3 regions of the Paenibacillus sp. ALE3 genome follow, and region 1 is predicted to be linked to each of the others. Evidence: predicted binding sites of a transcription regulator. Region 1 holds the regulator's gene; each other region holds the start of a gene.

Region 1 (10,176 bases):
AAGCGACTGTTCAGGCAGGTGTGCCTGTACTGGGCCATATCGGGCTTACTCCGCAATCGGTTAATCAAATTGGCGGCTATCGCATTCAAGGTAAGGACGAAGCAGACGCACGCCAGTTGATGGCAGATGCCAAGGCATTAGAGCAGGCGGGTGCCTTTGGTATTGTCTTGGAATTGGTGACTGAGGAAGTGGCAACGGCGATCTCTAAAGAACTTTCTATTCCAACCATTGGAATCGGTGCAGGACGTGGCTGTGACGGTCAAGTACTCGTTTACCACGATCTGATTCAATATGCATCGCCATATTTCAGCAAACGTTTTGTTAAAACTTATGCAGATGTAGGCGGCATGATCCGCAGCAGCATTGAGCAGTATGTGAGCGATGTAAAAGGGCGGGCATTCCCGGCCGCAGAGCATGTGTTCAGCGCGGATGACCGTGTTGTGGAGTCCCTGGAGTCCTTGTACGGACAGGTAAAAGGACAAGCGCAGGAACAAGCTAAGGAAAAGGTGGAATCTCAGTCATGATCATCGTAAGAGAAGTGGCTCAACTACGCAAGGTTATTGCCGAACGTCGCCAACTTGGAGCCAATGGAGCAAAAACTTTACACGATCCTGCCTCTTTACTGCAACATAAAGTCGGCTTTGTACCAACCATGGGATACCTGCACGAAGGGCACGCAAGCTTGATGCAAAAGGCGCGTGAAATGGCAGATACGGTGGTGCTTAGCATTTTCGTAAATCCGATTCAATTTGGACCTACCGAAGATCTGGACAGCTATCCTCGCGATGAAGCTCGTGATCTGGAAGTAGCGCGACGTGAAGGCGTGGATATTGTATTTATGCCGACTGTAGCAGAAATGTATCCGCAGCCAACTCAAACTAAAATTCACGTATCCGCTCTGACAGACCGCTTGTGCGGCGCATCCCGTCCTGGCCATTTTGATGGTGTAACTACAGTGGTAGCTAAGCTGTTTAACATGGTAGGTCCTGATTTGGCTTTCTTTGGAATGAAGGATGCGCAGCAGGTTGCTGTGCTTCAACAAATGGTGGCTGATCTGAATATGAATGTGACCCTCATACCTTGTCCTATCGTCAGAGAGACCGATGGTTTGGCTCTTAGCTCCCGCAATGTATATTTGAGTGCGGAACAGCGTGAGCAGGCGTTGGTGCTGTCCCAGTCACTGCGCAAGGTGCAAGAAGTGAGCGAAGATATTGTACAGAACACCATTACGATTGAGCAGTTACATCAAATGGTGGAGTCGACCATCGCCTCATCTCCTTTGGCAGATATTGACTACATTGAAATATTAACATTTCCTGGCCTGGAGCCCCTTCGCCCTGAGCAGCGCCTATGTGATGTGCAAGAAGATGTCATTGTTGCGCTAGCCGTAAAATTTGGGAATACCCGACTGATTGATAATATAAGAATACAGAAAGTGGAGGTACTTTCCCATGTTTAGAACCATGATGAAATCTAAAATTCACCGCGCGACGGTTACTGAAGCCAACCTGAACTATGTGGGCAGTATTACCATAGATGAAGATTTAATGGAGACATCAGATCTGCTGGAGAATGAAAAGGTTCAAATTGTAAACAATAACAATGGAGCTCGACTGGAAACCTATGTGATCCCCGGACCGCGTGGGAGCGGTGTGATTTGTCTTAACGGTGCGGCAGCCCGTTTGGTCCAGCCTGGTGATACAGTCATTATTATTTCCTATGCTTCCATGTCGAATGAAGAGGCCAAAACATACAAACCAACTGTGGTATTTGTGGATGAACATAATAAACCAGCCCAAACGATGAGCAAGGAAGTACACGCAACGATCATGTAATGAATGGGAATGCGGATGAAACCCGTCTTTTAAGCGAAAAATGTGAGTGTATTAATCCATCTTTCGTAAGGGCGGGATGCACATGTTCCAGCATGTATTCGCAGAAATGAACAGCATGTTAGATGATATCGTGAAGCATTACCCATCAGCCCAGGGCCCCCGCAGACAGGAGCTGCTACAGCACTGGAGTCTGCTGCGGAGAATGAGTGACGGAATTATGGATGAGTGGCTGGCCTTTGAGGAAAAAATGGTTTGCCTGCGTGCAGCCGGCTTTTCCGCAGAGGCCGACATGTCTGACGCTGAGCTGCCTGAAAAGGAGCTACCGGCATTTGACCGGGGGCAGGGGTATTATCGATTACTTATGTACCCGGAGGCAATCCAGCAATTTGAGCAGGTGCTACAGCATTTTCCGAACAGCTGGCAGAGTCGCATCTATATGGGAATGGCGCATTTTCAACTGGATGATCCAGCAGAGGCTATAAGCCAGTTTCAAAAGGTGCTACACCTGACTGAACAGCCAGGGCTAAAAGCGGTCATCTATAATGCGCTAGGCTGTTTGATGGCAAAGCAGGCAGACGTAAAAGAGGCGCAAAAATATTTTGCTCTCGCTCATCAGTTCGATCCAACGCTGCCCGAGCCACTGCACAATATGCAAGCCTGTTTGTCCGGTGCCGAAAAGCTTCGCTACGACAGTTCCTTGTTGACCTGGATGTAGTTGTCAGACACCGAGTAAGACGATGCATGCTCACCTCCGTAGGCGGTGTGTGCATCGTCTTTTTTGGCTGTCTTAATTTCCAAACAGACAATCTTCTGCTATGCTATTATACAGAGTTATTATTTTTGTATGTGTCATAAGAAAGGATTAAGCTCGAATGAAATTTGCGGTATTGGATTTTGAAACGACAGGCACCCAGTCCGCGGATGACATCATTCAAGTCGGACTTGCAATTATAGATCATGATCACAGCATTTCCCGTGTTTACGGCTCTTATGTAAACCCTGGCAGATCTATTCCACCTTTTATCACCGGATTGACCGGAATTACAGACGATGACGTCAAGGATGCACCTGCACTCGAAGAAATGATGATGGAGCTCGTGCCTATGCTGGACGATGTCGTGCTGGTCGGTCATAACGTGGCGTTTGATTTCAATTTTTTGCAAAGCGCTTTGGACCGGTGTGGATATTTACCCTTTAGCGGTAGAATTTTGGATACGATGGATTTTCTGAAAATTATGTTTCCATCGTTATCTTCTTATCAGTTGGGTTTTGTTTCCTCAGAGTTTGGGCTGGCGCATGACCGCCCTCATCAAGCAGACAGCGACGCGTTGGCTACGGCTGAGGTGTTTTTAAAGTGTCTGAGTGAGCTTCAGGCATTACCTCTGATAACGATACAGCGGCTCAGCGATTTGTTCGCAGAGGAAGACAGTGACCTGGGTTGGTTTCTTGACGGCATACGAGAAGAGAAAGAGCTAGACCCTATTCAGGATTTGGAGAAACATCAGTTTTTTCGTCAGCTTGCGCTTAAAGTGGAAGATTGGACCGAACTGGCTACTCCACGTAGAGAAGATGATCCGAATCCACTCTCAGGCGTTTCCTTTGAGGAGTATATGGATGATGTGCGGGACAATTTGCGTTCATCCTTGAGCCAATATGAGGAGCGCGAGGCGCAAACACAAATGATTGAGGGTGTAAATCAAGCCTTGAGTCAAGATAAGCATTTGTTGATCGAGGCTGGTACAGGAACAGGGAAGTCCCTAGGCTATTTGCTTCCGTCACTGTATCACAGTGTAAAATATGGGCAGAGGGTCACCGTAAGCACGCATACCATTAATCTGCAGGAGCAATTGCGAGAGCGTGATATTCCGATGCTGACAAAAGTGATTCCGTTCCCGTTCCGGGCTGCCATTTTTAAGGGTCGGGGGCATTATTTGTGTCTGCGTAAGTTTGAACATAAAATAAACAGAAGAGACTTCGCGACACCAAAAGAAGACTTGATTACAGCGGCTCAAATGATTGTCTGGCTGACTCTGACAGAAACCGGTGATGATGAGGAACTGAACCTGAGCAACCGTGGAGGGGATTTTTGGGAAACAGTAGCTAGTGATTCCGAGTCCTGTCTTGGTCGTTCTTGCCCATGGTTCCGCAAATGCTACTATCATCGTGCACGTCATGAAGCAGGAACAGCGGATGTGGTTATAACGAATCACTCCAAGCTGTTCACCGACGTCAAAGCAAGTCACCAGCTATTGCCCAGCTATGAACATCTGGTCATTGATGAAGCACATCATCTAGAGGAAGTAGCCGGTAAGCACTTAGGCATGCATATGAAATATTTCACACTCGTGCATACGCTGACTCGATTGTTCAAGGACAGTAAGAACGGACAATTGCCTTCGTTACGTCAGCAGTTGGCAAAGTCGGGGCATGAGAAGTCGACGGAATGGGCCTCGACCATTGATCAGCTGTACCCACTCGTGTTAGAGGTTAAGGAAACTTGGGACCTGCTAAGCGATAAGCTGTTTGGAATGTTGCCAGAGCGGTCTGATGCCACACCGGGTGAAACGGGACAATTTTCTTCGCGTCTCAAACCGTCGGCCAAGCCTGCAAAGTGGGATCAAGCGGCGGCGTTGGAAAATCAGCTTTATGTAACGTTGAGTGAAATTTTGCGCAAGGGCGACAAGCTGATGCTGGATGTCAAGGAAGAACACGACGATTATGCGGCGGATAGTCTCATTACAGATATCACGGGTCTGCTTAAGGATTTGGCGGGGATTAGGGAAAATTTGCGCTTCTTTATACGACTCGATGATGAAACAACCGTATATTGGCTCGAAGCGAGTGGGCAATTCCGTAGTAAATCATTGCAATTTTATGCAGTGCCCGTCGATGTGAGCCGCCAGTTGAAAGAAATGTTTTTTGACAAAAAAAGAAGTATTATTCTGACATCTGCTACTTTATCGGTAGATAAGTCGTTTCAGTACATGACCGATCAACTCGGCTTGCAGGAGGCAGCGGATCAAGGACGATTAATGACGTCACAGCTCCCATCACCTTTTAATTACAGGGATCAGGTGTTGCTGGTCATTCCGCGAGACTTTCCGAGTGTGAAGGGCAGTGTAGGGGATGCACATTTTGTAGAGATGCTCGTTAGCTCTCTAGGAGCGACTGCCCAGGCGACGCGGGGGAGAATGCTTGTTCTGTTTACTTCCTATCGGATGCTCCGGCAAGTGTATGAGCCACTCAAAGAGGCGTTAGCATCCAGCGATATTACCGTGTTAGGACAAGGTGTAGACAGTGGGAGTCGGAGCAAGCTAACCCGTCGTTTTCAGGAAGCCAAGGCTTCTGTATTGCTGGGAACCAGCAGCTTCTGGGAAGGCGTCGATATTCCAGGGAAGGCTTTGACTTGTCTGGCCATCGTTCGCTTGCCGTTTCAACCGCCCAATCACCCGTTACTGGAGGCAAAAAGCGAGCTGCTCCAGCAGCAGAAGAAGAATCCATTTATGAAGCTGTCTGTACCACAAGCAGTTATTCGCTTCAAACAGGGATTTGGACGATTGGTACGTACAGCGAGCGACCACGGAGTCGTTATCGTTTACGATACGCGTGTGATCGAATCCTATTATGGAAAGCACTTTTTGTACTCGTTACCGGGACCAAAAATGGAGCATATGCCATCGGGGCAAATGGTGCCCCGCATCGCCGAATGGCTCCAATCCGCCCCGGAGACAGAGGCACAACGGACGGACACCTAAAGTCCGTTACAATTAGGGGGAGCAAGTATGAAATCAGATAAAATTTCAGAGGCTGTCGTACGGAGATTACCCGTATATTTACGTTATCTGAATGCACTGCACAAACGGGAGGTGGCTACGGTCTCTTCTCAAGAGCTGGGACAGAGGTTAGATTTAAATCCAGCTCAAATTCGTAAAGATCTTGCCTATTTTGGCGATTTTGGTCGGAAGGGCATCGGTTACGATGTTTCTTATCTAATTGAGAAAATACGCCATATCCTGAAAATTGACCAGCAAATTAATGTAGTATTGGTCGGAGCGGGTAATCTGGGTCAAGCCCTATCAAACTATAACGCTTATTTAAAAGACAATATGAAGATTGTGGCGGTATTTGATGCGTTCCCGGATAAGGTTGGGACCAGAATCAATACCTTAGTCGTTCAGCCGATGGATGAATTGGAAACGACTGTAAAAGAAAAAAATATTCGAATCGGGATTATTACTGTACCTGATTTTGAGGCACAACACGTAGCTGATAGGCTCATTGAGAGTGGAATTGGAGCGATTTTAAACTTTGCACCTATCATTCTCAAGGCACCGGCTAACATTCGGATACATGCCACAGACTTTACAACTGATTTGCTTAGCCTCGCTTATTATCTGGAGGACGGAAAGGAAGAAGCACAATATGACAGTGAATAAATGGATGATTAAAAACGGTTCTTTTGCCGTGAATGGAGCTGAAGCTGGGGTAATCCATGGTTTTATGATTGTGGAGGATAGCCGTATTACTTACATTGGCGAGACTCTGCCTGCGGGTGAGGAAGAGACGGAAGCAATCGACGGTAACGGGTTATTGTTTTTGCCTGGTCTGATTAATACTCATGGTCATGCGGCGATGTCTCTGCTGCGAGGGTATGGAGATGACTTGGCACTTCAAGTGTGGCTTCAGGAAAAAATGTGGCCTATGGAAGCCAAGTTTACGTCTACGGATGTGTACTGGGGAACATCCTTGTCAGTGCTGGAAATGCTGAAAGGTGGAACCACAACTTTCCTGGATATGTACGATCATATGGATGAGGTGGCACGTGTAGCTGAAGAGTCGGGCATCCGTGCAAGTTTGATGCGTGGAGCCATTGGACTCTGTTCAGAAGAAGAACAGCGGATCAAGCTGGCTGAGGCCGTGACTTTTGCCCGTAACTGGCATGGAAAAGCAGACGGACGTATCACAACGATGATGTCTCCACATGCCCCATACACATGCCCGCCAGCGTTTATTGAGAAATTTGTTCAAGCAGCACATGATCTCGATTTACCATTGCATACGCACATGTCCGAGACGATCGCCGAAGTTGAGCAAAACGTACGCGACTACGGTTTGCGTCCAGTTGCACACTTAGATAAGCTTGGCTTTTTCTCCCGCCCTTCACTTGTTGCCCACGGCGTACACTTGAACGACGAAGAGATAGCTTTATTAGCGGAACGAGGTGTGGCGGTTTCACATAATCCAGGCAGCAACTTGAAGCTGGCAAGTGGTGTAGCTAGAGTGCCTGAATTGCTGCGTGCAGGAGTTACTGTTTCTCTTGGAACAGACGGTCCTGCCAGCAATAATAACCTGGATATGTTCGAGGAAATGCGTCTGGCGGCACTCATTCACAAGGGAGTATCTGGCGACCCAACAGCAGTTCCTGCAAATGAAGCACTGCGTCTGGCAACAGAGTATGGTGCAAAGTCGATTGGTTTAAAAGAAGTAGGAGCGCTGGCAGCAGGCAACAAGGCTGACTTTATCGCGCTAGATCTGAATCAGGCCCATTTCTTGCCGCGTACAGATCTTATTTCCCATGCCGTATACTCTGCAAGTGCCAAAGACGTGGCTCATGTGTGGGTAGACGGTCGTCAGGTTGTGAAAAACGGCGAATGCCTGACGATGGACGAGGAACGTATCAAACATGAGGCACAAGCCGCCTTTGAAGGGCTGCTGTCGCGCTAATTCAGGTGTCACATCCCCTTAGAGAGGAAGCACAGGTTTGAAAAATAAGAAGAAATGGATAGCGGTCGCCATTTTGGCCGTAATACTGATCCTGGTCAGCATTTTCTGGTATTATTCCTACGTTACTCAAGACCAGGTGGCTGAGAAAAATGCCGCTATCATTAAGGCCAAGCAATCAGGTGGTCTGGTTAGCACGACTCAGACTTGGAAGTCTGTGTGGGATCAGATTTATTGGGTGGTTCAAGGAAAAAACGCACAGAATGAAAATATAATGGTGTGGGTTCCTTTTCAAAAAATGGAAGGACAACCTAACGTACCTGTCGCAGATCCAAGCGGTGTTCATACCGAGCTGATGAAAAACGGAGTCGACGAGCAAAAAATGACAGCGATAATTCAGCAGCAACTTCCAAATGCAAAAATTGTAAGGCTCCAACCGAGTGTGTTCAATGGCGAATATGTATGGCAACTGTTTTACGATGATGAAAGCCATCATAACTATACCTTTTACCGTTTCTCAGATGGAGCATCGACGGGGATAAAGTATACTTTGCCTAATTACTAGCGTGTTATGGGAGTAGTGATGATGGTGAAAGCAATGTATTGTTAAAAGAATAACTGATTGAAGTTGAAAAGACGTAAATGCGATTTAAATCGTATTTACGTCTTTTTTTACTACTACGAAAATCACAACTCCTCCACACATTGCCTTCGATATTAGATTCACGTTATGATATACTATATTTTATAAGTGATAGACAAAAATGATAGAAAAATGAGTTGCTGATCTCTATAAGATCATGCAATTTGGTTGTTTGTTGACATTCGTCCCGTTTCTTCTGGGTTTTACATTTTGAGAGGAGGATGTTGTTTGAAATTGCGTGCAGTTCCTATTGTTGTGGCGGCCGTTTTGGCAGCCTTGTTGATGTTTGGGGGATGGTTCATTTACCGTCAGGTTACAATGCAAAGTCCTCTGGAAAAACTGGTATCTCAATATCCAGGCGTGACAAGCGCTCAAATAGATATTAAACAGGATCAGGTCGTATTGAAACTAGATCTCAAACCGCAGGCGGATGTGGCCGGATTGGTCGATGTGGTTAAGCAAAAAGGGCAATCCATCATTGGCAGCCGTACTATTAAGCTGGATATCGCAGATCGTTCCAATTCAGCACTGAATCAATGGTGGTCTGAGGCTATGTTTCCTGTAGCCGAAGCGATGGAAAATAAAAAGTATACTCAAATTTCATCTACAGTTGAGCAGATGAAAAAGAAAAAAGCAGGTATCAAGGCTGATACCGATATGGATTCAAACAATGTCTATATCCGACTCAGCGAAGGCAATGCGACTAAGTTTATCGTTTTGCCACGTCAATCTCAGCAAATGGGGGTATGGCCTAATGCCTAGATGGATCAAGGAAATATTAATCGGTATTGTGCCGGTGACCATTATATTTCTCGTTTTTATTGGGGTGAATATTATCCCTCTTCTGGTTGCGGGCGTGATGCTCAGCGGCTTGTTAATGCTCATGCATGCTCGTGGCGGCTTGGCCGTAGGTGCCGGACAAGAGCGCAAACGTAAAAAAAATGGTCCGGACAAGCTGACTTTTGAGGAAATTGGTGGACAAGAAAGCGCTAAACAGGAATTGCGTGAAGCCTTGGATTTTTTGAATCGACATGATGAAATTTCCAAGTTTGGTATTCGTCCATTGAAAGGCGTTTTGCTTACAGGCCCTCCGGGAACAGGAAAAACGCTGATGGCGAAAGCAGCTGCACACTACACCAATTCTGTGTTTGTTGCAGCTTCAGGCAGTGAATTTGTTGAAATGTACGTGGGTGTCGGTGCAGGTCGTGTCCGTGAGTTGTTTCGGGAGGCTCGCACTCGTGCAGCCAAGGAAAAGAAAGAAAATGCAATTATTTTTATTGACGAGATTGATGTTATTGGTGGTAAGCGTGAGGGTGGACAGCAACGAGAATATGATCAGACTTTGAATCAGTTGCTGACAGAAATGGATGGCATTTATTCGGCAGATACACCGCGGATATTACTTATTGCGGCAACAAACCGTAAAGAAATGCTGGACAGCGCCTTAACGCGTCCGGGACGCTTTGACCGCCATATTCAAGTAGACTTGCCTGATAAGAAGGGCCGTCTTCATATCCTTAAAATTCATGCCAAAAACAAACCGATTCAGGAAGATGCTAATTTGGACAAAATCGCTGAGGAGTCTTACGGTTTTTCCGGTGCACAGTTGGAGAGCGTCATGAATGAAGCGGCCATCTATGCAATGAGACAGGATCGTCAAATGATTGCGCAGAGTCATCTATCCATGGCGATTGACAAGGTGATGATGGGTGAAAAAACAGACCGAGAATCAACATTGGAAGAGAAAAAACGTGTAGCGATTCACGAGCTGGGACATGCTATTATGGCTGAAATCGTCCGTCCCGGTAGCGTAAGTCAAGTAGCGCTCAGCCCGCGTGGGAAAGCGCTCGGTTACGTGCGTCACAATCCACAGCAAGAGCATTATTTATATACCAAGCAGTACCTGGAGGAGCAGATTATGATCTCGCTCGCAGGGGCTACTGCGGAAGAAATGTACTATGGCGGTCGAAGTACGGG
Region 2 (10,176 bases), 1.9 Mb from region 1:
GAAAAAGATATGCATTATACGTCCAAGGCAGACAAACACCAGTTTGATATTGACTTGAAAAAGGGAATGCAGCACATGGACGGCAAAACAGCCTTGCAATATGTACGTTTCCGTCATGATGCGACTTCCGATTTTACACGTACGGAGCGACAGCGCAAATTCATTACCGAACTGGGCAGTAAAATACAATCGACCTCGTCGCTCATTAAACTGCCAAGTATTTTAAATAGCATATCTCCTTATATTGAAACGAATCTGAGTACAACGGAAATGCTGCAGTTGGCTTCATTGGGTTTTAATATCGATGCTAAAACAGTAGCGAAGCAGCAAATCCCGCCAAACGAACTGGTGCGCGGGGAAACCATCAAGGGTGCGCAGGTGTTGGGTGTTGACGAGCGGAAGCTCAAGCGATTCATACAGAATCTTTTTGAACAAGAAAACAAACCGGTGACTACGACGGTGGAGGCTGCCACCACGACAAATGATACTCCATAACCCTTCAAAGCAAGCGAAGTTCGTACAATAACGTACAACTTTGTTTGCTTTTGTGTTTATTTGGGTATAACCTTGTATATTTTGTTGCAAAAATATATCGTAATTATGAAGAACGTATACTCATCTGTCTAAAGAGAAGGGGAATGTCATGTGGAAATAACTCCGGCATGGAAAGACCGGTTTAAGAAGTTTTTCCTGAACAACAAGTTTGTGTTATTCCTGTTGGTATTGCTGCTGATCGGTTTGAATATCTTAGTGCTTACCAAAATTTCATACATATTTACGCCTGTCATCGTGTTGCTGAAAACGATCATTCTCCCGGTCATTTTGTCCGGTGTATTGTACTATCTGCTCAATCCGTTGGTAGATGTACTGGAGCGAAATAAGGTAAAACGGGTATACTCCATTGTTGTCCTGTTTTTGCTCATTATAGGGATTATCGCTATTGTGATTACATCGGTGGTACCTGTGATCCGTGATCAGATACAGGGCCTTATCCAAAATGTTCCTGCCTATACCGAGCAAGTCAAACAACAGTTTGAGCGACTGATTGGCAGTAACTTTGTCAACCAGTTCCAGAACACCATTCAAATAGATCCATCTGAACTAGCCTCCAAAGCTTCTGAAAAGTTATCTGGCTTTATCAATAATGCATGGACGGGTGTGGGAAGCTTTTTGGGTGTGATTACGGAAACTGTGCTTGCGATCGCTACGGTTCCGTTCATTCTGTTCTATTTGCTGAAAGATGGACACAAGCTGCCGCAGTGGATTCTAAAAATGCTTCCACCTATGTTTCGTAAAGAGACAGATCGTATCATGACCGAAATGAATCATCAGGTCAGCTCGTATATTCGTGGACAGATTATTGTCAGCTTCTGTATTGGAGTGCTGCTGTATATTGGTTATCTGATTATTGGATTGGACTACTCTTTGACACTTGCGGTCATTGCGTCCTTTACGAGCGTGGTTCCCTACTTAGGTCCTGTAATTGCCATTACACCCGCGTTAATCGTAGCTATAGTTACCTCACCGATCATGCTGCTCAAAATGGTTATCGTATGGACAGTCGTACAGCTTATTGAGGGTAAATTTATTTCACCACAAATTATGGGTAAATCTCTTCGAGTACATCCGATCACGATCATCTTTGTTATTTTGACAGCTGGCAATTTGTTTGGTGTGGTAGGAATTGTACTGGCGGTTCCAGGTTATGCCGTCTTGAAAGTAATCGTGACCCATCTGTTTAGTTTTTTTCAAAAGCGTTCACATCTTTATGAAGCAGATAAAGTAAAGTAAAAAGCAAGTCTCTATAAAAAGTAAACATGGCTAAATATGTGCGGTAAATCTGCTATTTTGCCCCTCTTGGTTAACTGTGGCTTTACGTGCTATAATTAATGCCTATTCGTATTCCAAAATAGAAAGGTCAGACTTTTTATGATAAAACTCAGCATTCTTGACCAATCTCCGGTATCGAAAGGCATGACGCATGCACAGGCATTACAAAAGACTGCTGAGCTTGCTATAGAGGCGGAACGTCTGGGTTATCATCGCTTCTGGGTATCCGAGCATCATGCAGCCTCTAACCTTGCAGGCTCCAGCCCGGAGGTATTGATTTCACACCTGGCTGCCCGTACCTCTACCATTCGAGTGGGGTCGGGTGGTGTGATGCTGCCTCATTACAGCGCTTATAAAGTAGCGGAAAACTTCCGGGTACTGGAGGGATTGTATCCAGGACGCATTGATCTGGGTCTGGGGCGAGCACCTGGAGGAATGCCGATTGCTACCAGAGCTTTGCAGGAGGGGAAAATGCGGGGCGGTGTTGATCTGTACCCCGAGCAGCTGGATGATCTGCTAGCCTATTTGCACGATAGCACAGGCAACCAGCATCGCTTCGGTTCGCTACAGGCGATGCCGCTCGTAGAGACCGTGCCGGAAATGTGGCTGCTTGGCTCCAGCGGCGATAGCGCAGGTCTGGCCGCCGAGCGTGGCGTAGGCTTTGCGTTCGCGCAGTTTATTAATGGTGAAGGCGGCACAGGTGCTATGAAGGGATATCAGGAAAGCTTCCAGCCTTCCCAGCATAGTGAGCAACCGCGTTCGCTTGTTGCCGTATTTGCGATCTGCGCGGATACCGAAGAGGAGGCCAATCGTTTGGCATCCAGCATGGACTTGTCCCTGGTGCTTTTAGAACAGGGCACGCGTTCCGCAGGGACACCTTCTGTCGAAAAGGCGCTTGCGTATCCGTATACGCCATATGATCGGATGCGCATTCGTGAGAATCGCAAGCGTATGGTGGTCGGTTCACCCGAACAGGTGAAGCGTCAGCTTGAGCAATTATGCAAGGACTATAATGCACAGGAGATTATGGTTGCGAGCATCATTCACGACTTTGATGCCAAAATGAAATCAATACGCCTCATGGCTGAAGCATTTGGACTGTCCTCTGTACAGGCTTAATGCGAATGGCCAGAATTAAAAGATCACAGCTTCAGGGCTGTGATCTTTTTTTGATTTTTTGATGAAATATTGAACGTTTCGCATTGTAAATTAGAAGGAATATGCCAGTTAACACTTGATAATGATTATCAATATCTTTATTATATAAAGATAGAATGAAGTTTTGATGAATGTCGTGCGTTAAGCCCGTGACTATATATATTGGATTAGGGAAAGGGATGATTCCAAATGTTTCGTCTGAAAACGGCAAATCTGGATATTGCTTATGAAGATCGATTGATAGTAGAGGATCTGAACGTAGAAATACCGCAAGGGAAAATCACAGCATTGGTGGGTGCAAATGGCTCCGGTAAGTCGACCATTCTGAAAACGATGGCTCGCATCATGAATCCTAAAGGCGGTAGCGTTCTGTTGGATGGTAAATCCATTCATAAGCAATCCACCCGGGAGGTAGCGAAGCAGTTGGCTATTTTGCCGCAGAATCCGACTGCGCCGGAAGGGTTGACCGTGACGGAACTGGTATCTTACGGACGTTTCCCCTATCAAAAAGGTTTTGGTTCCATGAAAGCGGAAGATCGCAGAATGGTAGAGTGGGCAATACAAGTAACGGGAATGAGCGAATTTCACGATCGTCCGATTGATCAGCTTTCTGGTGGTCAGCGTCAGCGTGCCTGGATTGCTATGGCGCTTGCGCAAGATACGGATATATTGTTTTTGGATGAGCCGACTACATTTTTAGATATGGCGCATCAACTGGAAGTGCTGCATCTGTTAGAGTATCTGAATACTTCGGCAGAACGCACCATTGTTATGGTCGTGCATGACTTGAACCATGCAGCCCGGTATGCTCAGCATATGATTGCGATCAAAAAAGGGAAAGCGAAGGCGGTAGGAGCCCCGACTGAGGTTATGACCCCCGATGTGCTGCGTGAGGTGTTCGGGATCGAGGCGGATATTGTTACTGATCCTCGTACAGGGGTACCACTCTGTCTTCCGTATGCTTTGGCTGGTCAGCCTGCGGTAAACCAAGTAGTAAAGGGAATGAATGTAGAAGAGAAGCAAACGGTGGGTTCTGTTGCCGAGCGGCGTGATGCTAGACCACAAGTAGCAGCAAGAGGTTAGAGCGTCATCAAGTGGCAGCATCAGCGGTAAAGGGTCTGTGGATATTGGCATGTCCGTCACGTTTTGGGTAAAATAGGTTAAGAACCTAACCAAGCGACATGAAGGAGGATGCTGTATGTCTGTCTATTCATATAATGCCGTAACACCAGCCAATCAGGAGGTTTCTCTGGAAACTTACACAGGTAAAGTGCTGGTTATTGCGAATACCGCCAGTAAGTGCGGACTTACCCCGCAATATGGGGATTTGCAGAAGCTTTATGACGAATATAAGGATCGAGGACTCGTTGTTTTAGGCTTCCCTTGCAACCAATTTGGCGGTCAGGAGCCGGGCAGCAGCGAGGAAGCGGCTGAATTTTGCCAATTGAATTACGGGGTTAATTTCCCGGTATTCGCCAAAGTGGATGTGAACGGACCGGATACAGCAGCTCTGTTTGAATATTTGAAGAAGCAGCAGCCTGGAGAACAGGAAGATGGTACAATTCAGTGGAATTTTACAAAATTCATTGTGAATCGTGAAGGTGTGCCTGTAGGGCGTTTTGAGCCTAAGGAGCCACCGGAAGCGATGAAAGCTGCCATTGAGCAGTTGTTATAATAGCTTCGTGTAATTCCAAAGTATATGTATAAACAAGGTCTGATTTCTGCCTGTCTCAGGGGAAACAGACCTTTTTTTATTCTCTAAATGAGCATTTACCTAAGAATTGACGCATCGTGTGGAAAGTCTGTTCCAAGGGCATAATCAGGGGGCAGACAGGGAAAACTGAATGGAGAAAAAAATATTTCAGCAAACGGCTGATCTCAGACATCCTTACCTTTTTAAATGTGGACAAACTGTGAATATCATAAAAAGCTATTGTAATGTGAAAAATATCACACTATAATAAGCGCATGAAGTGAAATAAATCACAAGAAGTAACGAGTTGCCTAAGTGAAAGTATTCACAATTATTATACATTTTATGCCCACACACCAAGGAGGAATTCAACATGAAAGTAGCAGTTATCGGATGTACACACGCAGGTACAGCAGCCATAGTCAACACAGCTAAATGTTATCCAGATGCCGAAATTACGGTTTATGAGCGTAATGACAATATTTCATTTTTATCTTGTGGTATTGCACTGTACGTAGGTGGTGTCGTCAAAGATCCGCACGGATTGTTTTATTCGTCCCCAGATCAACTGGCTGATATGGGTGTAGTGACCAAGATGCTTCATGAGGTAACGAGTGTGGATACAGCCGGCAAAACGCTGCATGCACGTAATCTCCAAACAGGTGAGGAATTTACGGACACATTTGATAAATTGATTGTGACTACTGGATCGTGGCCAATTATTCCGAAGCTGGAAGGCATTGAACTTGATCATATTTTGCTCTGCAAGAACTATAATCATTCGAATGAAATCATTGAGAAAGCCCAGCACGTACAGAACATTACAGTCGTCGGAGCTGGATACATTGGTGTTGAACTGGTAGAAGCTTTTCAAATGAACGGTAAGAACGTAACGCTGATCGACAGTGCTGATCGTATATTGAATAAGTATTTAGACCATGAGTATACAGACCGGATTGAGAATTCCCTGAGAGAACATGGCATTAAGCTGGTACTTGGCGAGACAGTAAGTCGTTTTGAGGGGACTAACGGTAAAGTAAGTAAGGTCGTGACCTCCAAAGGAGAGTATGAAACAGAGCTTGTTATACTCTGTATCGGTTTCCGACCTCAAACGGATCTGCTCAAAGGTCAGGTAGATATGTTGCCTAACGGTGCGATCATTGTGGACAATTATATGCAAAGTAGCTGCCCGGATGTGTTTGCAGCAGGCGACAGTTGTGCAATTCGTTATAATCCGACTGGCAAAACAGCTTATATCCCATTGGCGACGAATGCGGTTCGAATGGGGACGCTGGTGGCACGCAATCTGGTACAGCCGACCATTGCCTACATGGGAACACAAGGAACCTCGGGTATCAAAATTTACGAAGATAATATTGCGGGAACAGGAATGACAGAAGCCGCAGCAACCGACGAGGGGATGACTGTAGAAGCTGTAACCATTGAGGACAGCTACCGTCCTGAGTTTATGCCAACCTCTGAAAAGGTATTGCTGAAGGTTGTATATGAGCAGGAGACACGGAGAATTGTTGGGGCACAAATTATGTCGAAGGTCGATTTGACGCAATCCATTAACACGCTGTCTGTAGCCATTCAAAATCATATGACCATTGACCAGTTGGCTTTTGTCGATTTCTTCTTCCAGCCGCACTATAACAAGCCTTGGAATTTCCTGAACGCGGCAGGTTTGCAAGCATTGCCTACAATATCCGAACGGAACCCAGTTACTGTATAATTCGATTTGTCTGTGACATTGTTCATAAGTTTGTCAACAATCTGAAGCGTACGGATGAATCCTTATAGTACAATATAGAGAGCATAAGGATTAGGGGGAGACTTTATAATGGATTTGTTTTATATCCTTTTTCTTGTAGTTGTTGCAGCCGTCGGTCTGGGCGGAGTTCTTTGGTTCTTGAGAGCTGTTGAAAAGGAAGAATACAATTAAATGTAAAGCGCGTAGTAGCGCAGTAGATGTAATAAAATAGAAAAACAGTCCTTTATCCAAGGGCTGTTTTTTTTATACTTTAGAAAGTGATTTTTTTCACAAACAAAATCACTGATTTTAAATAAAATATAAAAGAAGAATATTTTGTTTAAAAGATATTAAAGGAGCGGGGGCAGATGGCAAGCTATAAACCGGGGCAAATTGCCGAAAAGACGGTGGAAACAGGAGTGGCCAAGGCGAACAACCCGTGGAATGTGGCGGTAGTATTGGGATTTTTGGCAGGTGCATTTATTGCACTAGGGTTTTTGCTGGATATACGCGTTATTGCAAGTGCACCTAAAGAATGGGGAAGCATTGCTACCTTTATTGGAGCTGCGGTGTTCCCTGTAGGTCTGGTGTTAGTTTTGATCGCTGGTGGGGAATTGCTGACCGGCAATATGATGGCAGTGCCTTTGGCGAGATGGGCAGGACGAATTAAGACAGGAGCCATGCTTCGTAATTTGGCGATTATTACGCTCAGTAATTTTGCAGGTGCATTATTTGTTGCATTTTTCTTCGGGCATGTTCTGGGCTTGACCGAAACGGGTCCTTACCTGGATAAAGTGGTGGATATGGCAGGGCATAAGCTGCATGAAAGCTTTTTGCAGTCTTTTATATCAGGTATAGGATGTAACTGGCTCGTAGCACTGGCTGTATGGATGGCTTATAGCACAGACTCCATCGGCGGCAAAATTATGGGAATTTGGTTCCCGACCATGGCCTTTGTTGCTATTGGATTTCAGCACGTTGTAGCCAATATGTTTCTCATTCCGGCGGCTATTTTTGCAGGTCATTTTTCATGGGCAGAGTATGCTATGAATTTCATTCCGGTCTGGTTGGGGAATTTGGTAGGAGGCAGTCTGTTTGTGGCTGGAGCCTACTGGCTGGCCTATCTGAAAAAAACTCAAACCAACACACATTCCGTGAATGAATCTCAAATTACTCCTTCCGTTGCATCCAATCCGTTGAGTGATCATGCATAATCACATTACTTTATGAAGCAATGAACAAAGCAAATCCGCCATGACAGGCCCGGGGGAACGAAACCTGTCATGGCGGATTTTTTTGGGAGTGGTCCATGATTTGGCATGGAGGATGAGTGTGCTCTCGTCCATAATGCCTTGATCTCTTTTACCCTGGGTATGTAATGATGAAACAGGATGATAAAAAAATAATTATGATTTTTAAAATCCGTTTTGCTCTAAACAGCAGGCGGATTTTTATATATTTTGGAGAGATGCTGTGTGGTAAAATCCTTCTCTTGCCATAGGCCAAAGCTGTAGATATGATAAGAACAGTGTAATTTTTGGAAACGGTAACGGAAAGGAGCATTAACACCATGGATCATCGCAATAGCGCGCCTCTTGAGGCCACACTTCAACACAACTTACACAGAGGACAGCGGATGACGGAGCAGCAGAACGGTATTTTTCCGGCCGTATGCCCGTTGGATTGCCCGGATACGTGTGGGCTCCTGCTTCACAAGGAAAATGGAAAGATAGTCAAGGTGACTGGTAATCCGGATCATCCCATTACCAAAGGGGCTATATGCAACAAAGTCCGGAATATGACCGAGCGAGTATATGATCCGGATCGGGTGCTTTATCCGTTGAAGCGTGTAGGCGCCAAAGGGGAAGGGAAGTTTGAACGAATTAGCTGGGAGGAGGCGGTCGATACCATTACAGGTCGGTTCAAGGAGCTGATACGTACGGATGGACCGGAATCCATTCTCCCCTACAGCTTCTATGGCAATATGGGTGTATTGAGTGTGGATGGAATGGATCGTCGCTTTTTCAATGCGCTGGGTTCAAGCCAACTGGATCAGACGATTTGCAGTGTGGCTGGGAATGAAGGCTGGGCATCCGTTATGGGATTTAAGGGCGGCACAAGCCCGGAGGACACAGAGGATGCAGAGCTCATTATTGTATGGGGCGGAAACGTCATCAGCACCAACATGCATCAGGTCGTATTGGCTGAGAAAGCACGTAAAAAAGGTGCTAAGGTGGTCGTTATTGATGTCCATCGCAACCGGACGGCACAATGGGCGGATTGGTTCATTCCCTTATATCCGGGAACGGATACGGCGCTTGCGCTGGGGGTTATGCATGTGCTGTTTGATCAGGGGCTGACAGACGACGAATTTTTACGTCGCTATACCGTAGGTCACGAGGAACTGAGCGAGCATGTTAAGACCTATACACCAGAGCGGGTTTCGCAGATTACCGGCGTGCCGAAAGAGGATATTATCCGTTTGGCGGAAATGTACGGGAAGGCGCGAGCGGCCTATATTAATATCGGAAATGGGCTTCAGCATCATGATAATGGCGGTATGAACGTACGTGCAGTTACATGCTTGCCTGCACTCACTGGACAATGGTTGAAACACGGCGGGGGAGCGTCGCGCTCCAATGGTGCTTATGCCAAGATTAACAGCGCCCATCTGGAGCGTCCTGATCTGCGACAGAACCCGGATGCCCGGGTGATCAACATGAACCGGATTGGAGAGGCGCTGCTACAGAAGGAACAACCGATTAAGGCGTTATTTGTATATTGTAGTAACCCGGTAGTTGTAGCACCTGATTCGGAACGGGTGACGGAGGGATTTGAACGAGAGGATCTGTTTACGGTTGTTCATGACCTGTTCCTTACCGATACGGCCTGCTATGCAGATATTGTGCTGCCTGCTGCGTCTTCTTTTGAAGGAACAGACTTATACAAATCGTACTGGCACCACTATATCCAGATGCAGAAGCCTGTCATTGATCCGCTTGGGGAAAGCAAAAGCAATTATGAGCTATTTAGCCTGCTTGGACAGGCAATGGGCTTTGATGAAGCTGCCTTTACAGAAAGTGAAGAGGATATGATCGCAGGCGCGCTTGATAATCCAACGAACCCTTATCTCAAGGGTGTAACCTTGGATGCCTTAAAAAAGTCGCCTTTTGTAAAGCTTGATATGACGCCAAAGGCTACTTATTTGGAGCGTCTAACTACGCCTTCAGGCAAGATTGAGTTGTATTCGGAAAAAATGAAACAAGCAGGTCTGCCCGCATTGCCCTCCTATGTACCACTGATCGAAGGGTATGACGGAGAGCATCGGCCGCAAGCGGATGACCGTTTTCCATTGATGTTTGTTTCACCGCCAAACCATAATTTTTTGAATTCTACATTTGCTAATTTGCCCAAGCATCAGCGATTGGAGAGGGAGCCTTTGTTGCAAATTCACCCGGAGGATGCTCAGGCAAGAGACATCGCAGATGGTGATCCGGTTACCGTCTGGAATGACAGGGGAATGTATGAATTGAAAGCCAAGGTCACCGATCTGATGCTGCCCGGCACGGTGATTAGCCAAGGATTATGGTGGAAAGGCAAAGGACGCAGACAGCGTGCCAATGCGTTAACCTCTGACCGGCTGTCGGATATGGGGCAAGGGGCTACTTTTTTCTCAACGGTGGTGAATGTGAAGCGCCAATGAGAATATGCCTTTAATGGCGTCAGGTGCAAAAGGAGAAGC
Region 3 (10,176 bases), 2.7 Mb from region 1:
GAGGTTCTATCAAAAGCATACTTTTGAATGCTACGATTTATGATCCGAATGGAGATGATGTTACTCCTGAAAAATTAAGAAAAGAACAGGCTCAAATCGTTAAGCCATGAATTTAATTTTGTCTAATATCTCTAATTTAAAAATCTTTAATTAATAAATAATAACTATGGAGAGTGATTTTATGTTGGCGAGTGGATTGTTATTGATACGTTTGGTGGTTGGATTGTTATTCGTGGGGCACGGGGCTCAGAAGCTTTTTGGCTGGTTTGGCGGCTATGGCCCAAAAGGTACCGGTGGTTGGATGGAATCCATCGGGATCAAGCCTGGGGTATTGATGGCTGTGGCCGCTGGATTGATGGAATTGCTGGGAGGGGCTCTATTTACTGTAGGACTGCTCACTCCACTGGCAGCATTGTTGATTACGATGGCGATGATCGGAGCGATTGTCAAAGTGCATGGTCAAAACGGAATCTGGGCAACCGCTAATGGCTATGAATATCCACTGGTTCTTATTGCTGTCGTAATCGGGATTGCGTTGACAGGTGCAGGTTCATATTCCATTGATGCAATACTTCATTAATACATGAACTTAGATCATTAAAAATTGAACGATAATGAAAAATAAGGATTTCTACGATTAAAAGGAGGGTTTTATATGTCACTTCAAACGACAGGTATCCATCATATTACAGCTTTTGCCGGTAATCCGCAGGCTAATGTCGATTTCTATGCAGGTATTCTTGGACTTCGGTTAGTGAAGAAAACCATCAACTTCGATGCCCCCGAGGTTTACCACTTGTACTTTGGTAACGAGGCAGGGAGCCCAGGAACGATCATTACTTTTTTCCCTGCACCGGGAACTCCCAAAGGGCGAATCGGAGGCGGCCAGGTGGGCATAACCTCGTATGTGGTACCGCCAGGTTCGCTTGATTTTTGGCAGCATCGTTTGCAAAGCTTTGGTATTCAAGTTACGAAAACAAGCCGGTTTAATGAACAATATCTTCAATTCGAGGATAATGAGGGCCTACGTCTTGAGCTTGTTGAACGTGCGGAGGGAGCGAGCAGTACTTGGTCTTACGATGGCATTTCGGCTGATAACGCCATTAAAGGGTTCGGAGGCGCCGTACTATTTAGCGTCAATCCACAGAAAACGATGGATGCATTGGAGAGCATACTCGGATTTACGAAAATCTACGAAGACGCCGAATATGCTCGTTATCAATCTGCTGGAGAAATCGGCAACATTGTGGATGTTCCGCTCGTCAAAATGGGCTTAGGCTTTGGTGGAGCAGGTACGGTACATCACATTGCATGGCGCGCAAAAGATTTCGAGCAACATGAAGAGTGGAGAAGCGCAGTTCAGCATTATGGCTATCAGCCAACTCCAATCATCGACCGCCAATATTTTAATGCAATATATTTCAGAGAAGCGGGCGGCATACTGTTTGAAATTGCTACTGATCCACCGGGATTTGCTAACGATGAGCCTGCTGAATCTTTGGGGCAGAAATTAATGCTGCCAGAGTGGTATGAACCACAGCGGGCTCAGATCGAGGCAAACCTGCATCCTATTGAAGTGAGAACATTAACAGATAAACAAAAGTAAATGAAATGGCTGCTGTTTTGCATCCAGATGAAGTCACGTAAATCCACAATCTCATTCGATTGTGGATTTTTCATTTGATAGGTTACCACCTGAAAATGAAATCCTCCGCAATTAACCTATATTTATGATTTGACTAGGGCCTGTACGCAAACCTATTTGAGCCATAAACGAATTGAAAGCAGCGTCAAAAAAGCCATGAACATGTTCGCTGTTTTTTCATAGCGAGTGGCCAAGCGTCGATAGTTTTTTACTTTGTTGAAAAAGCATTCAATTAAGTGTCGCTCTTTATACGTTTCAGAATCTAACGGGCGCTTTACCCGCCGATTGCGTTTGCTTGGGATAACCGGAGTGATCGCTCGGCTTTGCAAAAGCTCCAGAATGGCATTGGTATCGTAGGCGCGATCAGCCAACACTTCGCCCGGGCAGAAGTCCAGTTCATGAAGAAGGCGATAGCCGGTGACAGAATCGTGGTCTTGTCCTGGCGTCAATTCGAAACGCAGCGGATAGCCGAGCGCATCCACCATCGCATGAATTTTGGTAGTTAATCCTCCGCGCGAACGTCCGATTGCTTGCCGGTCCTGCCCCCTTTTGCGCCCGCTCCATGTTGATGGACGCGGACGATGGTGGCATCGACCATGACCTGCTCCCAATCCGGCTCGATGGCGACATGCTTCAGTATTTCACCCCAAATATTCGCTTTTTGTAGCCGCCAGAAAAAGCTGTAGGCTGAAGACCAAGGGCCATAGTAACTCGGTAAATCCCGCCATGGCGCGCCCGTTCGAGCAACCCAAAGCACGGCATTGAGCATCTGGCGCCGATCCTTGGGCGGACGTCCTCCCTGTTTTTTTCGGGCTGGGGGCAACAGGGGGTCAACTATATTCCATTCTTCATCCGTTAACTCGTATCTTCGTCTCATGTGCCTTATTTTACTAGATTTCTACGAGTTGTACAGTTTGCGTACAGGCCCTAATCTAATATACGACATTATCTATCCAGGACAGAATCTGCTTCCAGGTATGTGTCTCGTGTGCTACCGTCCTCTTGTTATTCCAACAGCTTTTCAGACTTTACCAGCATTTCTCGTAACACGTGGGCGACTCGGCTTTTCCGGTTCTCTGCTTTCTTTTTTATCACCCGTAATGCTTGCTGGTATGCTGGGTTGTTGTTTTGATAATAAAACTGCTTGGCAGCAATGCGTAATGTCCTTCTCAACAACATAGCCGATGAACGTGTTAACCTAGAACGGAGTCCCCTGCGTAATACGCGCAGCGTATTTTTGTAGGTCTCAAAATCCTCGGATGGAGGAATTAGAGCGAATAAATTTAACGAGGAGTCATTGAACCCGTAAGTTTCATACATGATTCTCAGATTTTCCGTATTTAAAACGTTACCTCTAAGATGGGTTGGATGTTCCTGATGATATCCGACCACCTCTTTGATGCAATAAAAAGGGATTTTTAAGCGATGCAGTCTATAGCCCAAGTCCCAGTCTTCGAGTCCGTACAGCACAAACCGTTCATTGAAACCTCCAATACGAATCAAGTGGTTGCGTCTGATGGCTACACAACGAGTTACTAGCATCATCCAGGGAGCTACGTCCGTTGAGGCAAATTGTTTTTGAGTACTGGGCGGAACCCTGGTGGGGCTAACGACTTTAGACAATGCACCCGTTTGATGCAGGACATCATGAGGGGTGATGATCGGGATAATTTCATTCGCTGTTTCAAAGTCGGGATTCCATAAGCCTGATTGTGTAAGTATGCTCCGACAATGTTCTTTTTCTTCCACAGAAAAGTCAGGGTGATAATGGGTAAATGCATCGTCCCACGAGTGAGGAATGCCTGAAAGCACGGATTTGGGATACTTGCGGTGATAACGACTCACGGTTTTAATGAAATGAGGTAGCACCAAAAAGTCAGCGTCGCAGAAAATGATATATATCCCTTTTGCCTGGCGCAGTCCCAAATTTCGAACGGCAGATCGACCACGTTGTTCCGGGTGTGACACATAGATAAGAGGATAGGATGCTTTGAAGTCTTCAACCATTTCTTTCGTTCCATCTGTAGAGCCGTCATCAGCTACAATCACTTCGAATAGTTGCTTGGAATAGGTTTGCGCTTCAAATGAGGCGAGTGTGAGCAGCAGCTGCTGGGCTCGATTATAGGTTGGAATGATGACGCTGTAGCGGATAGCCAATGTGATCTCCCCCCACCACTTTTATTAGAACACGTTTGAACAAGATAAATAATAACAATGTATTCAAGGATTTTAGCCTGGTCTGGTCAAACACCCCTCAAGGTGCGAAACAGGCTTGGTCATATTGAGAATGTTAAGGTGGAGGTTCTGTATTTTTTGCTATTTTGCAGGTATTTTCAGTGGTGTGATGTATATGTCATGGCAGCATTACGCATAAGGATGTAAAGTAAAAGAGATACAAACAAACATGAGATGAAATGGACATGTTTATGGTAAACTATATGGAGTTATAGAAGACCTGAAAGAGGAGTACTATATGACACAATTTGTCTATAAGCAAATTATTGACGATCTTAAAATGAAAATTTTCGCTGGAAAGTTTGCAGATATGAGATTGCCAGATGAACGTAGTCTTAGTGAGACTTACCAGGTTAGTCGTAGTTCCATTAAACGCGCTCTGACTAAAATGGAGAGTGTCGGAATTATTTTCAAAAAACAAGGCTCCGGGACATTTATTAATCCCTTATACATAAGAAATGAATCTATCTTTAACTATGAAGGCTCTAATCTAGGAGTTACTGATAATTTTCAAATGCATGGCAAAAAGCCAAAAATCAAAGTATTGAGTTTCGAGGTCATTCCACCGACAGAAGAACTACAGCGCGATTTGTTCTTGGATACCCATGATTTTGTTTATAAAATCGTTCGCTTACGCCTGTTTGATGACGATCCCTTTATGATTGAAACGGGCTACATCCCCATTAAAATTGTCCAAGATTTAAATCAGACGATTATTGAGGGTTCCATTTTTAATTATTTGGAAGACTCGCGGAACCTGGCCGTCACCAAATCTTTTTTATCCATTTTTGCAGAACCGTCCCAAGAGAATGACCAAAAGCTACTAGAATTGAAAGAAAATGAACCGGTAGGCATTATGGAGGGGGTTTTCTTTTTAGATAACGGCACGCCATTTGAATTTTCACATATGCGGTTTCATTACAAATATTTGAAATTTAATACCTTTGTATCGGTACACTAACGAAAAGACTGGAGAATTCTCCGGTCTTTTTTTATGGTTTTGAAAAAGAATTAGAGTCTGCAAACCTTTCATTTATCACAAATTTTATTGGTTTATCTTTCTATATATTTTAATGTAAGAGCTTTTTTACTGTCTTTTTAATTTATATTTCATAGTATGTTCAAGATTTCACAAAATTGGACCGTATCACTTGTGAAAAAGGTTGAATTAATTTAGCGTAGCGTTATGATGTACATGTAGATGAAATTTCCGGAAATAAATTACAAACAAAATTACAAACCAAATTACTAGGGAGTGGACACCATGGCCTTAACACCCGTGTTAGCAGAATACTCATCTCAAACATATTTGAAAAAACTTGATGCATACTGGCGTGCAACCAACTACATTTCAGTAGGTCAGCTTTATTTAAAAGACAATCCTTTGTTGAGAGAACCTTTGAAAGATTCGGATGTAAAGGTGAAGCCTATTGGACACTGGGGCACGATTCCAGGCCAAAACTTTATTTATGCTCATCTTAATCGTGTTATTAATAAATATGATTTGAACATGCTTTACATTGAAGGTCCTGGTCACGGCGGCCAGGTTATGGTTTCAAATTCATATCTTGATGGAAGCTACACTGAAATCTATCCACAAATCACTCAAGATATCCCAGGCATGAAGAAACTGTTCAAACAATTTTCGTTCCCTGGCGGTATTGCTTCGCATGCTGCTCCTGAAACACCTGGATCTATCCATGAAGGTGGAGAGCTGGGCTATTCCCTTTCTCATGGTGTAGGTGCTATTTTAGATAATCCGAATCTGATTTCGGCTGTTGTTATTGGGGATGGTGAAGCTGAAACGGGACCATTAGCCGCTTCGTGGTTCTCTAACAGATTTATCAATCCAATCACGGATGGCGCAGTGCTGCCAATCTTACACTTGAATGGCTTCAAAATTAGTAACCCAACGATTATGTCTCGCCAATCGAAAGAAGAGTTAACTTCGTTCTTTAAAGGTTTGGGTTGGGAACCGTTTTTTGTTGAAGGTGAAGACCCTGATCACATGCATCCAGAAATGGCGAAAGTATTGGATACTGCCATCGAGAAGATCGAAGCTATCCAGAAGAATGCACGTGAAAATAATGACCTTACTCGTCCGGCGTGGCCAGTACTTATCTTCCGTTCACCTAAAGGCTGGACGGGTCCAAAGGAATGGGACGGAGTGCCGAATACAAATTCGTTCCGTGCCCATCAGGTTCCAATTCCGGTTGATCAAAAAAATATGCAGCACGCACCTGCCTTATTAGAATGGCTGAATAGCTATAGACCAGAGGAATTGTTCGACGAAAACGGTCGTTTAAAAGCTGAGATTGCTAAAATTCTGCCTACAGGCGATAAACGAATGGGAATGAACCCTGTTGCGAATGCGGGTAACCTTATTAAAGACCTGAAATTGCCAGATTTCCGTAACTATGCGCTGGATAACTCCACGCCTGGTAAAGTGATTGCGCAAGATATGTCGGTTTTGGGCAAATACGTTAAAGATGTGGTTGTATTAAATGAAGAGAATCGCAATTTCAGAATCTTCGGACCTGACGAAACGATGTCTAACCGCTTGGCTCCTGTTTTTGAAGTAACCAAACGCCAATGGATGGATCAAATTATTGAGCCTAATGATGAATTCTTGTCATCTTATGGTCGTGTCATTGATTCCCAATTGTCTGAACACCAAGCTGAAGGATTGCTGGAAGGTTATGTGTTAACAGGCCGTCATGGTTTCTTCGCAAGTTACGAAGCCTTCCTGCGTGTGGTTGACTCGATGATCACTCAACACTTCAAATGGTTGCGTAAAGCAACGGATCAAGGATGGCGTGCAGACATCCCATCATTGAATGTTGTAGCTACTTCAACGGTCTTCCAACAGGATCATAATGGGTATACACACCAAGATCCAGGTTTGTTAGGTCATTTGGCTGATAAGAAACCAGAATTTATTCGTGAGTATCTGCCAGCTGACGCCAACTCTCTGCTAGCTGTTTTTGACACCATTTTAAATGACCGTCAAAAGATCAATTTGGTTGTTTCCTCCAAACACCCACGCCCACAATGGTTTTCTGCTGATGAAGCGAAGGAATTGGTGGACAAAGGATTGAAGATTATTGACTGGGCAAGTACAGATCAAGGTGGAGAGCCTGATATTGTTATCGCTTCTGCCGGTACAGAGCCAACGATTGAAAGCTTAGCTGCGATCTCTATCTTGCATAAAAAACTGCCTGATTTGAAGATTCGTTACATCAACGTAGTAGACTTACTGAAGCTGAGAAGCCAAAAGTTAGATCCTCGTGGATTATCTGACGCTGAGTTTGATCAATTTTTCACAAAGGACAAACCAGTCGTATTCGCTTTCCATGGTTACGAAGGTCTGATCAAAGATCTGTTCTTTGATCGTCACAACCATAACCTGCATGTACATGGTTACCGTGAAAATGGCGATATTACGACACCATTTGATATGCGTGTATTGAATCAAATGGACCGTTTTGATTTAGTGAAGGAAGCTGTTCTAAACTTACCTGACGCTGGTAAGTACGCGAATATTGCGGATGAAATGGATGCAATGGTTAAGAAGCATCATCAATTCATTCGCGAAGAAGGCATTGACTTGCCAGAAGTAGAGAACTGGGTATGGGAAGGCCTGAAATAAAAAAAGTACAGTACATTTCAGCTTTGTGTTGGACAACCAAGCAGTCTAGCATGAAGTGAAATATATGATTTGGTAGTAGAATAGAAGTGCCTGACCTCCTTGATTTCAACGGGGATCAGGCATTTTTTGATGTAGCACACAGAGAATTTAATAGGGAAGTCACGAGCAAGTGGGTAATAAGTATATGGGGAACTGAATGGTTCGCTGCATTTTGTCTGAATATTGAAGAGGTGTTATGGTATAAGAGCATAGGAGAGGAGGCTGTTAATATGAACCATCCAATTCCGGAGAAGGTATTGAATGATGGCACTAAGGTGCCTGTCATTGGGTTTGGAACTGCTGGATTGAAGGGGGCAGATGGAGTAACAGCGATAGCTAGCGCGATTGATGCAGGTTACCGTCTGATTGACACAGCTTTCAACTATGAAAATGAGGGTGCTGTCGGGAAAGCTGTCCGGCAGAGTTCTGTACCCAGAGAAGAATTGTTGATTTGCTCCAAACTACCGGGTCGTCGACATGCGTATCAGGAAGCCATTGTCACGATCGAAGAGTCATTATATAGAGGCGGTTTGGACTATTATGATCTGTATTTGATCCATTGGCCGAATCCCCAAATTGATCGTTATGTTGAAGCCTGGCAGGCGTTGATTGAGGCGAAGAAGCGGGGCTATATTCGTTCCATCGGGGTCTGCAATTTTCTGCCTGAGTATAATGAACGTTTGATTCGGGAAACAGGTATCACGCCGAGCATCAATCAGGTTGAATTGCATCCATTGTTTAACCAGGAGCATCAGCGTGCAAAAGATGCTGAACAGGGCATTGTGACGGAATCGTGGAGCCCTTTGGGTCGCGGTCACAGCATAATGGAAAACGAAGAGATTGGGAAAATTGCTGCTGCTCATGGCAAAACCGCGACACAAGCGATTTTACGGTGGCATATTCAACTAGGAGCGATCCCGATTCCTAAGGCCTCTTCTGTAAAACACCAGAAGGAAAACCTGAATATTTTTGATTTTGAGTTGTCGCCTGAGGAAATGAACGTGATTTCGGCGCTCAGCAGGGAAGATGGACGGCTATGGGGGCAGGACCCCAATTCCTATGAAGAGCTATGATCTACAAGAATGAATGAGAAGGGTTCAAAAATCTGTGGAAGGTTTTTGAACCCTTCGCTTTTAGTGATAACCGAAAGCATGCGATAGGGTCCATATATAGCTATGATGAATGATGAACATTTTTAATAGGATTTGATGTATGATATGGGGGAATGTAGTCCTTTCGAAGGAGGTCATCATGGGGATTTTGTCAAGGTTTAGGGATATTATGAAGATGAATATCAACGCCTTAATGGATAAGGCGAGTGATCCGGAGAAGACGATTGATGATTATATGCAAAATCTAAATAGTGATCTGGGCAAGGCGAAAGCGGAAACGGCCTCAGTGCTGGCTGATGAGAAAAGAGCGAAAAGAGCACTGGATGAATGTAGAGCTGAGATCAAAAAGCTCCAGCATTATGCAAGTAAGTCTGTAGAAGCAGGCGATGAAGAGGAAGCCCGAAAGTTTCTGGAACGTAAAATTTTGCAGGAGGAGAAATTGGAATCGTTACAGACATCCTATGACTTAGCTTCGGCAAACGCCGTACATATGAAACAAATGCAGGAGAAATTGGTGTCCGATATAGGGCAACTGGAGTTGCGGTGTGCCGAACTTAAAGGGAAGCTGGCGATCGCCAAAGCACAGCAAACATTGAATTCTATGGGCGACCATGATTCTGTTTTCGAGGCCTTGGAAGAAAAGGTGAACAGGGCATATGATGAAGCGATGGCGATAGCCGAGCTCCGAACAGGAACGAAGGACGACCTGGATGCGTTATTCGCACAATATGAGAAGAGTACCAATCCAGAAGATGAGCTGGCTGCAATCAAGAAGAAAATCAATCCCAAAGAATCATAATAGTTTCTACATGAAGAGGTGAGCAGATGCCGGTTATCGAATACAAATGCCCCAACTGCGGCAGCGGCATGGTCTTTGACAGTGAGACAGGAATGTTATCTTGCCATAGCTGCGGAAGAGAGGACAACATCGATACGATTCCTGATCCTCTGACTAATCGTATTTTTACAGAAGATGAGGCCCATGAGTTTCATTGCAATAACTGTGGAGCAGTGATTATGACAGAAGTGGAGACGAGTGCAACGGTGTGCAGCTTTTGTGGTTCTGCCGTGGTGCTGGGTGATCGACTGACTGGAGAGCTAGCTCCGGCGCAGGTTATTCCTTTTTCGATCAGCAAGGAAGAAGCCATAGCTGCATTCAAAAAATGGTGCAAGAATGGCCGTCTGACACCGAAACGATTCATGATGGCCGACCGAATCAAGGGAATAACCGGTATGTATGTCCCCTTCTGGTTATATGAATTACATAATCATATTGAGGTTCAAGGTGAAGGTATCCAAGTGAGAACCTATACAAGCGGAGATTACGAATATACAGAAACGAAGCATTTTGATGTATATCGGAAAATCCGTTTGAATTATGTGAAGGTTCCGATTGATGCTGCGGAGAAAATGAATGACGAGCTGATGGATAAATTGGAGCCTTTTGCCTATGATCAGCTCAAGCCTTTTAAAACGCCATATCTAGCGGGTTATAT

The links. The regulator Rex, encoded in region 1, represses fermentation and respiration genes when NADH is low (regulators of the CRP and FNR family bind a similar motif). The targets are predictions, from matches to a motif close to TTGTGAAATATTTCACAA.
Region 2: the regulator Rex is predicted to act here: its motif matches at 6,711-6,728, upstream of ACXHJ2_RS26140 (formate/nitrite transporter family protein).
Region 3: the regulator Rex is predicted to act here: its motif matches at 4,998-5,015, upstream of ACXHJ2_RS22565 (phosphoketolase family protein).

What each region holds. Positions count from the first base shown of each region.
Region 1 covers NZ_CM134214.1:1,934,424-1,944,599, forward strand. The annotation lists gene panB (3-methyl-2-oxobutanoate hydroxymethyltransferase) at 1-524, shown strand, start outside; gene panC (pantoate--beta-alanine ligase) at 521-1,459, shown strand; gene panD (aspartate 1-decarboxylase) at 1,452-1,835, shown strand; gene ACXHJ2_RS08710 (tetratricopeptide repeat protein) at 1,918-2,550, shown strand; gene dinG (ATP-dependent DNA helicase DinG) at 2,708-5,590, shown strand; gene ACXHJ2_RS08720 (redox-sensing transcriptional repressor Rex) at 5,618-6,271, shown strand; gene ACXHJ2_RS08725 (amidohydrolase) at 6,258-7,559, shown strand; gene ACXHJ2_RS08730 (cell wall elongation regulator TseB-like domain-containing protein) at 7,597-8,121, shown strand; gene ACXHJ2_RS08735 (hypothetical protein) at 8,428-8,961, shown strand; gene ACXHJ2_RS08740 (AAA family ATPase) at 8,954-10,176, shown strand, end outside.
Region 2 covers NZ_CM134214.1:5,798,624-5,808,799, forward strand. The annotation lists gene ACXHJ2_RS26110 (LCP family protein) at 1-495, shown strand, start outside; gene ACXHJ2_RS26115 (AI-2E family transporter) at 646-1,791, shown strand; gene ACXHJ2_RS26120 (LLM class flavin-dependent oxidoreductase) at 1,930-2,949, shown strand; gene ACXHJ2_RS26125 (ABC transporter ATP-binding protein) at 3,178-4,071, shown strand; gene ACXHJ2_RS26130 (glutathione peroxidase) at 4,187-4,663, shown strand; gene ACXHJ2_RS26135 (FAD-dependent oxidoreductase) at 5,055-6,416, shown strand; gene ACXHJ2_RS26140 (formate/nitrite transporter family protein) at 6,803-7,648, shown strand; gene ACXHJ2_RS26145 (molybdopterin-containing oxidoreductase family protein) at 8,005-10,137, shown strand.
Region 3 covers NZ_CM134214.1:5,031,741-5,041,916, reverse strand. The annotation lists gene ACXHJ2_RS22595 (DUF896 domain-containing protein) at 1-110, shown strand, start outside; gene ACXHJ2_RS22590 (DoxX family protein) at 182-580, shown strand; gene ACXHJ2_RS22585 (ring-cleaving dioxygenase) at 656-1,606, shown strand; partial or broken gene ACXHJ2_RS22580 (IS5 family transposase) at 1,759-2,522, opposite strand; gene ACXHJ2_RS22575 (glycosyltransferase) at 2,651-3,802, opposite strand; gene ACXHJ2_RS22570 (GntR family transcriptional regulator) at 4,119-4,841, shown strand; gene ACXHJ2_RS22565 (phosphoketolase family protein) at 5,145-7,529, shown strand; gene ACXHJ2_RS22560 (aldo/keto reductase) at 7,799-8,641, shown strand; gene ACXHJ2_RS22555 (PspA/IM30 family protein) at 8,820-9,479, shown strand; gene ACXHJ2_RS22550 (TFIIB-type zinc ribbon-containing protein) at 9,506-10,176, shown strand, end outside.